Regions from separate parts of the Micromonospora sp. NPDC023869 genome, predicted to be linked through region 1. Evidence: riboswitches for the same ligand, from Rfam matches in the RefSeq annotation. Region 1 holds a riboswitch; the other holds the start of a gene.

Evidence for each region. A riboswitch is a leader RNA that binds a small molecule or an ion and turns the genes downstream of it on or off. The one in region 1 is predicted to bind cobalamin.
Region 2: it holds a riboswitch for cobalamin, as region 1 does, so the genes downstream of both, metE (5-methyltetrahydropteroyltriglutamate--homocysteine S-methyltransferase) here and ACZ31C_RS10810 (energy-coupling factor ABC transporter permease) in region 1, are expected to answer to the same signal.

Annotation. Positions count from the first base shown of each region.
Region 1 is NZ_JBVHKD010000003.1:45,699-49,975, forward strand. It holds gene ACZ31C_RS10795 (YncE family protein) at 1-1,207, shown strand, start outside; gene ACZ31C_RS10800 (roadblock/LC7 domain-containing protein) at 1,397-1,816, shown strand; gene ACZ31C_RS10805 (DUF2267 domain-containing protein) at 1,821-2,225, opposite strand; cobalamin riboswitch at 2,351-2,525, shown strand; gene ACZ31C_RS10810 (energy-coupling factor ABC transporter permease) at 2,556-3,248, shown strand; gene ACZ31C_RS10815 (energy-coupling factor ABC transporter substrate-binding protein) at 3,245-3,574, shown strand; gene cbiQ (cobalt ECF transporter T component CbiQ) at 3,574-4,277, shown strand, end outside.
Region 2 is NZ_JBVHKD010000010.1:152,146-156,422, forward strand. It holds gene metE (5-methyltetrahydropteroyltriglutamate--homocysteine S-methyltransferase) at 1-2,281, opposite strand, end outside; cobalamin riboswitch at 2,402-2,614, opposite strand; gene ACZ31C_RS24980 (FecCD family ABC transporter permease) at 2,780-3,868, shown strand; gene ACZ31C_RS24985 (ABC transporter substrate-binding protein) at 3,894-4,277, shown strand, end outside.

The sequences.
Region 1 (4,277 bases):
GCTGGTGGGCGCGGGCGCCGCGACGCTGGTCGGGTGTGATCCGACCGGGTCCCGGGTGGCGGCGGTGCCGCCGGATCCGTTGCTCCTGGACCTGGCCGACGGAGTCGTCCTGCTGCGCGGTGCCGAGCGGCAGGTCATTCCGCACGCCGTCGCCACCGCCGACGGGCGGTCGGTGTACGCGAGCGCACCGGAGGGCGCCGACACCGCGTTCTGGCGGATCGAGACCGCCACGGGTGTCGCCTCCGCGCGGGTGCGACTGCCCGGACGCTGGGTGCCGCAGACAGTCTCCGCCCACGGCAGGTGGGTGGCACTGACCACCGAGGCGGTGAGCGTCACCGCAGCGTCTCCGGCCGGGCGGGACGTCACGCCGGTGCTGATCGCCGACGCGGATGGAGTGCGGCAGCGACTACGGCTGCCGGGCAACGTCGTCCCGGAGGCGTTCACCCACGACCACAGCGGCCTGTTCGTGCTGGAGTGGCTGCCGCCGCAGGCACCGGACCGGTACCGGGTCCGGGTGGTCGACCTCGCCACCGGTGTGGCGGGCCCGTTGCAGACCCGCCTCAAGCAGACGATTCCGGCGGGCGCGGAGGAGGAGATGCGCGGCGACGGGCGGCAGGCCGTGCTCGCCCCGGCCCGTCACGTCCTGTACACGCTCTACACCCACCAACCCGATCACCGGCACACCCGGGACCGCATCAGCGGGCGGCCGGGGAGCGACGTCCACGCCTTCGTGCACACGCTGCACCTGCACGAGCGGTGGGCGTACTGCGTGGACCTGCCGCACCCGTTCGGGGAGGGACCGGCCGACGGGCACGCCATGGCGATCGCCCCGGACGGCTCCCGGCTGTACGTCGCCGACCTCACCTCCGGCACCGTCGCCGAGATCTCCACCGAGGAGCTGACGGTACGCCGCACCGCCGCCGTCCCCGTAGCGTCCGGCCCGGCGTACGCGACGGCGGACGACGATCGACTGTTCCTCGGCGGGGCCGGTGTGGTGCGTACCGTGGATGCCGCCGGTCTGCGGGTCGTCGCCGAACGGCCGGTCGACGCTCCCGTCAGCGGTCTCCTCCTCGGCCCGGACAGCGGTCGTCTCTATGTGGGTGGGCGGGACGCGCTGAGATGGCTCGACCCGGCCAGCGGCGCCGAACTGGGTCGTGTCGCCGTACCCGGATTGGTGGGGTTGCGGGGCCCGGTGCCGTCGTCCTGAGCGGGCGTCACCGTCGGTCAGAGGAGCGATTCCCGGCGTGATCGTGCCGTCCGACCCGTCCGATTAGGGTGACCAGCGTCGTCGTACGTTAGGAGGATCAGGGAACAGGATCAGGGGGAGTGTCAGCCCCCTGACGCCGGGTCTTCTCTGGTACGAACGTAGGAGTTTCGACGAGAGGACAGCGCCCTTATGACCCATGCCCTGGTCACCGCCGAGAATCTCAACGACGCGCTCGACGACATCGTGGATCGGGTGCCCGGTGCCAAGTTCGCGGTGGTGCTCTCCCCGGACGGCATCATGCTGGGGGCCTCGCGGGGCATCGACGAGGAGATCGCCGAGCAACTGTCCAGTGTGGTCTGTGGTCTCCAGGCGTTGGGTCTGGCCGCCGCCCGACTGTGCGGTGAGGGTGAGCTGCACCAGGTGGTGGTGCAGATGTCGCGGGCGTTCCTGTTCCACGCCACCACCGGCAACGGGGCGATCCTCACCGTCGGTATCGACGGCTCGGCCGAGGTGGGCGACATGGCGTACGAGGTCGCCCTCTTCTGCGCCCGGGCCGGGCATCACCTGCCGGTGTACGTGGAGCCGGCACCCCACCTGACCGCCCGGTGATCCGCTAGCCGCGGTCGCGCTGCGCGTCGTAGGACGGCGCCGGGTTGGCCACCTGCCACAGTTCGGCCGGCAGGTTCGCGATGACGTCGTCGTAGTCGGCGGGGGCGACGTCACCTCGAATGGTGTCCATCACCGCCCGGACGCCGGCCTCGGCCAGGTCGGGGTCGACGTCGGCTCGGCCGCCGACGCGCTGGACGAACACGTCGAGCCCGAAGCGTTCGGCGGTCTCGCTGGGCGCGAACGTGTACGCCCGCAGCCCTTCCGGGAGTTGCTCGGCCAGGTCCCGGGCCTCGCCTCCGTCGATCCGCTCGGCCAGCGTGGTCAGGGTGGCGCGCGCGATGGCGGTCGCCTGTTCCGTCGACGCGCCGGTGCGGTTCGCCACGGACTCGATGAACTCGTTCTCGTCCAACCCGCCGGCCCCCTTCTCGCAACGGATCTGGCGTCTACCCGGGAATCGTCGTGACAAACGGCACTCTTCACCCGAGTACGGCCGCTGGGGCATCGATGAGTCTTGTGCGCCGGTGCGCAGAACGGATAACGTCGCGCCGTCGCGGTAACGGGAAGCCGGTGTGAGACCGGCGCGGCCCTCGCCACTGTGACCGGGGAGTTCGCTCCGACTTGTACGCCACTGGGTCCGTGGAGGACCTGGGAAGGCCGGAGTACGCGACGATCCGGGAGCCAGGAGACCGACCCCGACGTGTGATCTCGTCCACGAGGTGTTGGAAGGGGAGGTCGACTCATGCACATCGCTGAGGGCTACCTACCACCGGTGCAGGCGGCGGCATGGTTCGCGGTCTCGACACCGTTCGTCATCCACGGTGCGCGCAACCTGGTCCAGCAGGTCCGCGCGAACCCCGACGCGAAGCTGTTGCTCGGCGCGGCCGGGGCGTTCACCTTCGTCCTGTCGGCGCTGAAGATCCCTTCGGTGACCGGCTCCTGCTCCCATCCGACCGGTGTGGGTCTCGGCGCGATCCTGTTCCGAGCCCCCGTGATGAGTGTGCTCGGCACGATCGTGCTGCTGTTCCAGGCACTCCTGCTGGCCCACGGCGGGTTGAGCACGCTCGGCGCGAACGTCTTCTCGATGGCGATCGTCGGCCCCTGGGTGGCCTTCGGCGTGTACGCGCTGATCCGCCGGCTCGGTGGCGGCCTCGGCATCTCGGTGTTCTTCGCCGCCGCCCTGGCCGACCTGGCGACCTACTGCGTGACCAGTGCCCAGCTCGCGCTGGCCTTCCCCGACCCGGATTCGGGCTTCGTCGGCGCGCTGGCCAAGTTCGGGTCCATCTTCGCGGTCACCCAGATCCCGCTGGCGATCAGCGAGGGGCTGCTCACCGTCCTAGTGGTCCGGTTGCTGGTCCGGGTGAGCCCGCAGGAACTCCGCCGGCTCGGCATTCTGCGCCGTCCGGCCCCGACGACCCAGGGAGCGGTGGCGTGAAGTCGTTCGGCCGGACCAACCTGTTGTTGCTGCTCGCCGTGGTGGCGTTGGCGGTGGCGCCGCTGGTGCTGGGGCTCGGCAGCGGCGAGGAGCCGTTCGCCGGGGCAGACGCCCTCGCCGAGGAGGCGATCGTCAACGACCACCCCGACTACGAGCCGTGGTTCAGCTCGATCTACGAGCCGCCGTCGGGTGAGATCGAGTCGGCGTTGTTCGCGCTCCAGGCCGCCCTCGGCGCCGGGTTCCTCGGCTACTACTTCGGGGTCGCCCGGACCCGGCAGCGGCTGCGTGGCGAGCAGACCGCGACCGGGGAGAAAACCACCGACTAGTGCTCGCGTTGGACGTGGCGGCGTACGCCAGCCCCTGGCGACGCCGCCACCCGGCGGAGAAGGCCCTGTTGGCCCTGGGGCTGTTGGGCTGCGCGTTGCTCCTGCCACCGTGGCCGGGCGCCCTGGTGGTGGGCCTGACCGCGGCGGTGGCGTTGCTCGGGCCGGCGGCGCTGCCGCCGCGCCTGCTGGTCCGGGCGGCCCGGACCCCGCTGTTGTTCATCCTGACCGGCTCGGTGCCGATGCTGGTGGCGGTCTCCGGCCCGACGCGTGTGCGGTGGGCGCCGGAGGGGCTGGCGACGGCCGCCGCGACCGCCGGTCGGGCCTGCGCCGCGCTGCTCTGCCTGCTGCTGTTCGCCGCCACCACGCCGCTCGCCGACGTGTTGCCCCGACTCCAGCGACTCGGGGTGCCCAGCGCGGTCACCGAGGTGGCCGCGCTGATCTACCGGATGTTGTTCCTGCTGCTGGAGAGCGTGCACGCGGTGCGGCAGGCCCAGGCGGCCCGGCTGGGCTACCGCACCTGGGCCAGCACCTACCGGTCGCTGGCCGGGCAGGCCGGCGCGGTCTTCGTCCGGGCGTTCTCGCTGGCCCGGCGTTGGGAGGAGGGGTTGGCGCTGCGCGGTTACACCGGCTCGCTGGCGGTACGCACCGAGGTGCGGCAACCGTCGGTGGCGTTCCTGGCGACCACCGTGCTGCTGTTGGCGGC
Region 2 (4,277 bases), on a different contig from region 1:
TCGTCGGCCCGCCCTCGGCGGCCAGTTCGGCGCGGACCGAGGCGGCGGCCCGGACCAGCGCGGTCAGGGCGGGACGGACCTCGTGGTAGCCCCGGGTCTTGAGCCCGCAGTCCGGGTTGACCCAGAGCCGCTGCGGGTCGACGACCGCCGCCGCCCGGCGCAGCGCGGTCACCACCTCGGCCGCATCCGGCACCCGGGGCGAGTGGATGTCGTAGACACCCGGTCCGATCCCCCGGGTGTAGCCGACGGTGGCCAGGTCGTCGAGGATCTCCATCCGGGAACGGGACGCCTCGATGCTGGTCACGTCGGCGTCCAGGGCGTCGATGGCGGGCAGCACCTCACCGAACTCCGAGTAGCACAGGTGGGTGTGGATCGCCGTGGCGTCGGCGACGCCGCTGGTCGCCAGCCGGAAGGCGGCCACCGCCCAGTCCAGGTAGGCGGTGTGGTCCCGGCGGCGCGGTGGCAGCAGTTCCCGCAGCGCGGGCTCGTCGACCTGGATGATCCGGATGCCCGCCGTCTCCAGGTCCCGCGCCTCGTCGCGCAGGGCCAGCGCGACCTGTCGGGCGGTCTCCGCCAGCGGTTGGTCCACCCGCACGAACGACCAGGCCAGGATGGTCACCGGGCCGGTGAGCATGCCCTTGACCGGCCGGTCGGTGAGCGACTGGGCGTAGCGGGACCAGGTCACCGTGATCGGTACGCTCCGGGTCACGTCGCCGTACAGGATCGGCGGGCGTACGCACCGGGAGCCGTACGACTGGACCCAGCCGTGGGCGGTGGCGGCGAAGCCGTCGAGGTGTTCGGCGAAGTACTGCACCATGTCGTTGCGCTCCGGCTCGCCGTGCACCAGCACGTCCAGCCCGAGGCGTTCCTGTTCGGCCACCACCTCGGCGATCTCGGCCCGCATCCGCTCGGCGTAGCCGGCCGCGTCCAGGCGACCGGCCCGGTGCTCGGCCCGGGCCCGGCGCAGCGCGTCGGTCTGCGGGAACGACCCGATGGTGGTGGTCGCCAGCGCGGGCAGCCCGAGGCGTCGACGCTGGGCCTCGGCACGGTGCGGGTACGGGCCGCGTCGGGTGTGCTCGGGCCGCAGCGCCTCCAGGCGGGCGCGGGCCGCGTCGTCACGCCACTGCGCCGGCGGAGGCGGAGGCGCGGCGGGCAGCTCGCCCACCCCGTCGCGCAGCACCCGACCGAGCGCGACCACCTCGTCCACCTTCTGCCGGGCGAACGCCAACCGTTCGCGCAGCCGAGGGTCGAGGTCGGTCTCGGCGGCCAGGTCCACCGGCACGTGCAGCAGCGAGCAGGAGGTGGACACCGCGACGGTGTCGGCGAGCCCGGTGAGGGTGGCGCCGACGGCCGCGGCGGCCCGCAGGTCGGTCCGCCACACGTTGCGGCCGTCGACCAGCCCGGCGACCACGGTCCGGCCCGGCAGCGCGCCGTGGCCGGCGAGCCGGTCCAGGTCGCCGGGTCCGGCGACCAGGTCCAGACCGATCGCCTCGATCGGCGTGTCCAGCAGCGCGGGCAGCGCGTCGCCGAGTTCGCCGAAGTAGGCGGCGACGAACAGGCGGGGCCGGTGGGTCAGCGCGCCGAGGCGGGCGTAGACGGCACCGAGGTCGCGGATCTCTGCGTCGGACCGGTCGCCGACGTACGCCGGTTCGTCGAGCTGCACCCACGGCACCCCGGCGTCGGCGAGCGCGGACAGCAGGTCGGCGTAGACGTCGGCCAGGTCGTCCAGCCGGTCGAACGGGCGGAACCCGTCCGGCGCGTCGGCGGTGGGCTTGGACAGCAGCAGCAGGGTCGCCGGGCCGACCAGGACCGGACGCGTGGTGATGCCGAGCTCCCGGGCCCGCCCGTACTCGGCGAGCGGCTTGTCGGCCCGGGCGGCGAAGGCGGTGTCCGGGCCGATCTCAGGCACCAGGTAGTGGTAGTTGGTGTCGAACCACTTCGTCATCTCCAGCGGCGGCTCCTGCGCGGTGCCGCGTGCCATGGCGAAGTAGGTGTCCAGCTCACCGAGGCCCCGCCGGCGGAACCGGTCGGGTACGGCGTCGACCGTGACGGCCGCGTCGAGCACGTGGTCGTAGAGCGAGAACGTGTTGGACGGTACGGCGGACAGGCCGGCGTCGTGCAACGTGCGCCAGGTCTGTTCGCGTACCTGTGCGGCGGTGGCCCGCAGGGTCGGCTCGTCGACGCGGCCGGCCCAGTAGCCCTCGACCGCGGTCTTGAGTTCACGACGCGGGCCGATGCGCGGATAGCCGAGCACGGTGCTCGTGCCGAACGGAGTGGTCATGTCGCCAGGGTTCCCTTCCCTCGAGGTCCGGCGGTACGGCTCCGGGGAAGGCTGGGGAGGGCACGGCGCGACGACCGGCCTCGCCCTGGCCCTCCCGCGAGGCCGACGGCGGCGTGCGCGGCTGCGCACGCGGCACGGGCAGGTCTTCGGACTCGTGGGCGCGACCGGCTGGGCCGGTCTCCTACTGGCCGTCGCTTCCCGGACAGGTGTCCAGTGCGTGTGACGGCGGTCGTTCCCACTCACCGCTGCGGGGCAGTCCCGGATTCACACCGGGTTCCCTCTTACGACGCTCCGACCGGACGGCCGGGGCGAACCAGTACCGCTTCGGATCCTAGCGTCCGGATCGCGCCCGACGACCGTCGCGCCGGTGTGATGTCCGCGCCGCGACGCCGGGTCGAGCGGCGGGTGAACAACGACTCATCCGCCTTCCGCTGGCGTGATCTTGGTGTTAGTTTTTGCAAAGACTTGGCAAGAACAACGACTTTGCGTGGGAGTGCGGTGAGCGTCACCACCCTGCCGACGAGCCGGACGGACGTGCTCGGCGTGGCGGCGCAGCGCCGTCGGACCGGCCTCTGGCTGCTCGCGCTGACTATCGGCCTGCTCCTGACCGGGCTGGTCGCGGTCGGTGCCGGGGCGATCGGCATCCCCCCGCTCACGGTGGCCCGGATCATCGGGCACCAGCTCCTCGGGGTGCCCGGCGAGGTGACCTGGACCGGGCCGCAGCAGGCGATCGTCTGGCAGGTCCGGCTGCCCCGGGTCCTGCTCGGCATGCTGGTCGGCGCCGGGCTGGCGGTCTGCGGGGTGGCGTTGCAGGCCATGGTCCGCAACGTGCTCGCCGACCCGTACCTGCTCGGGATCAACTCCGGCGCCTCCAGCGGCGCGGCCGCCGCGATCCTGTTCGGCGCGGGCGCCGGCTTCGGCCAGTACGCGCTATCCACCAGCGCGTTCGTCGGCGCGCTCGGCGCGTCGCTGCTGGTCTTCCTGATCGCGCGCAGCGGCGGCCGGGTCACCTCCATCCGGCTGCTGCTGGCCGGCGTCGCCGTCGGGTACGCGCTGTACGCCACCACCAGCTTCCTGATCTTCGCCTCCGGTTCCGCCGAGGGCGCCCGGTCGGTGATGTTCTGGCTCCTCGGGTCGCTGGGCCTGGCCCGCTGGAACGCTCTGCTGCTGATCGCCGCGGTGGTGCTGATCGGCACCATCGGCTACCTGACCGTCGTCGGGCGGCGACTCGACGTCCTGGCCATCGGCGACGAGACCGCGCACACCCTGGGCGTCTCGCCGGACCGGTTCCGGCTCCGGCTGCTCGTGCTGGTCTCGCTCAGCGTCGGCATCCTGGTCTCCGCCGCCGGCAGCATCGGGTTCGTCGGCCTGGTCGTGCCACACCTGGCCCGACGCATCGTCGGCGCGCCGCACGTCCGCGTGGTGCCGGTGGCCGCGCTGCTCGGGGCGATCCTGCTGGTCTGGGCCGACGTGCTGGCCCGGGTGCTGCTGGCGCCGCAGGAGATTCCGATCGGCATCATCACCTCCCTGCTCGGCGCTCCCTTCCTGCTGGTCCTGATCCGCCGTCTGCACGCCTCCGGTGCCTGAAGAGCCCACCCGTCAAGGAGAAACGATGTTGAAGGCAACCCGCCTCGCCACCGCCGCCGCCTCCGCGTGCGTGCTGCTCGTCGCCGGGTGCGGCGGCACCGCCGACGGGCCGACCGAGGCCGGTCCCGGCTATCCGGTGACGGTGACCAACTGCGGCGTGGACGTCACCTTCGACGCCCCTCCGCAGCGGGTCGTGCTGCTCAAGAGCGCCGCCGTGCCCTACCTGCACGCGCTCGGCGTCCTGGACCGGGCCACCGCCCGCGCCGGGCAGTACCCGAAGGAGTACTACGACGCGGCCACCCAGGCCGAGCTGGATCGGATCCCGCTGCTGACCGACAAGACCGACACCAGCGGCCACCTCCAGATCTCCAAGGAGGTGGTGATCAGCCAGGAGCCCGACCTGGTCCTC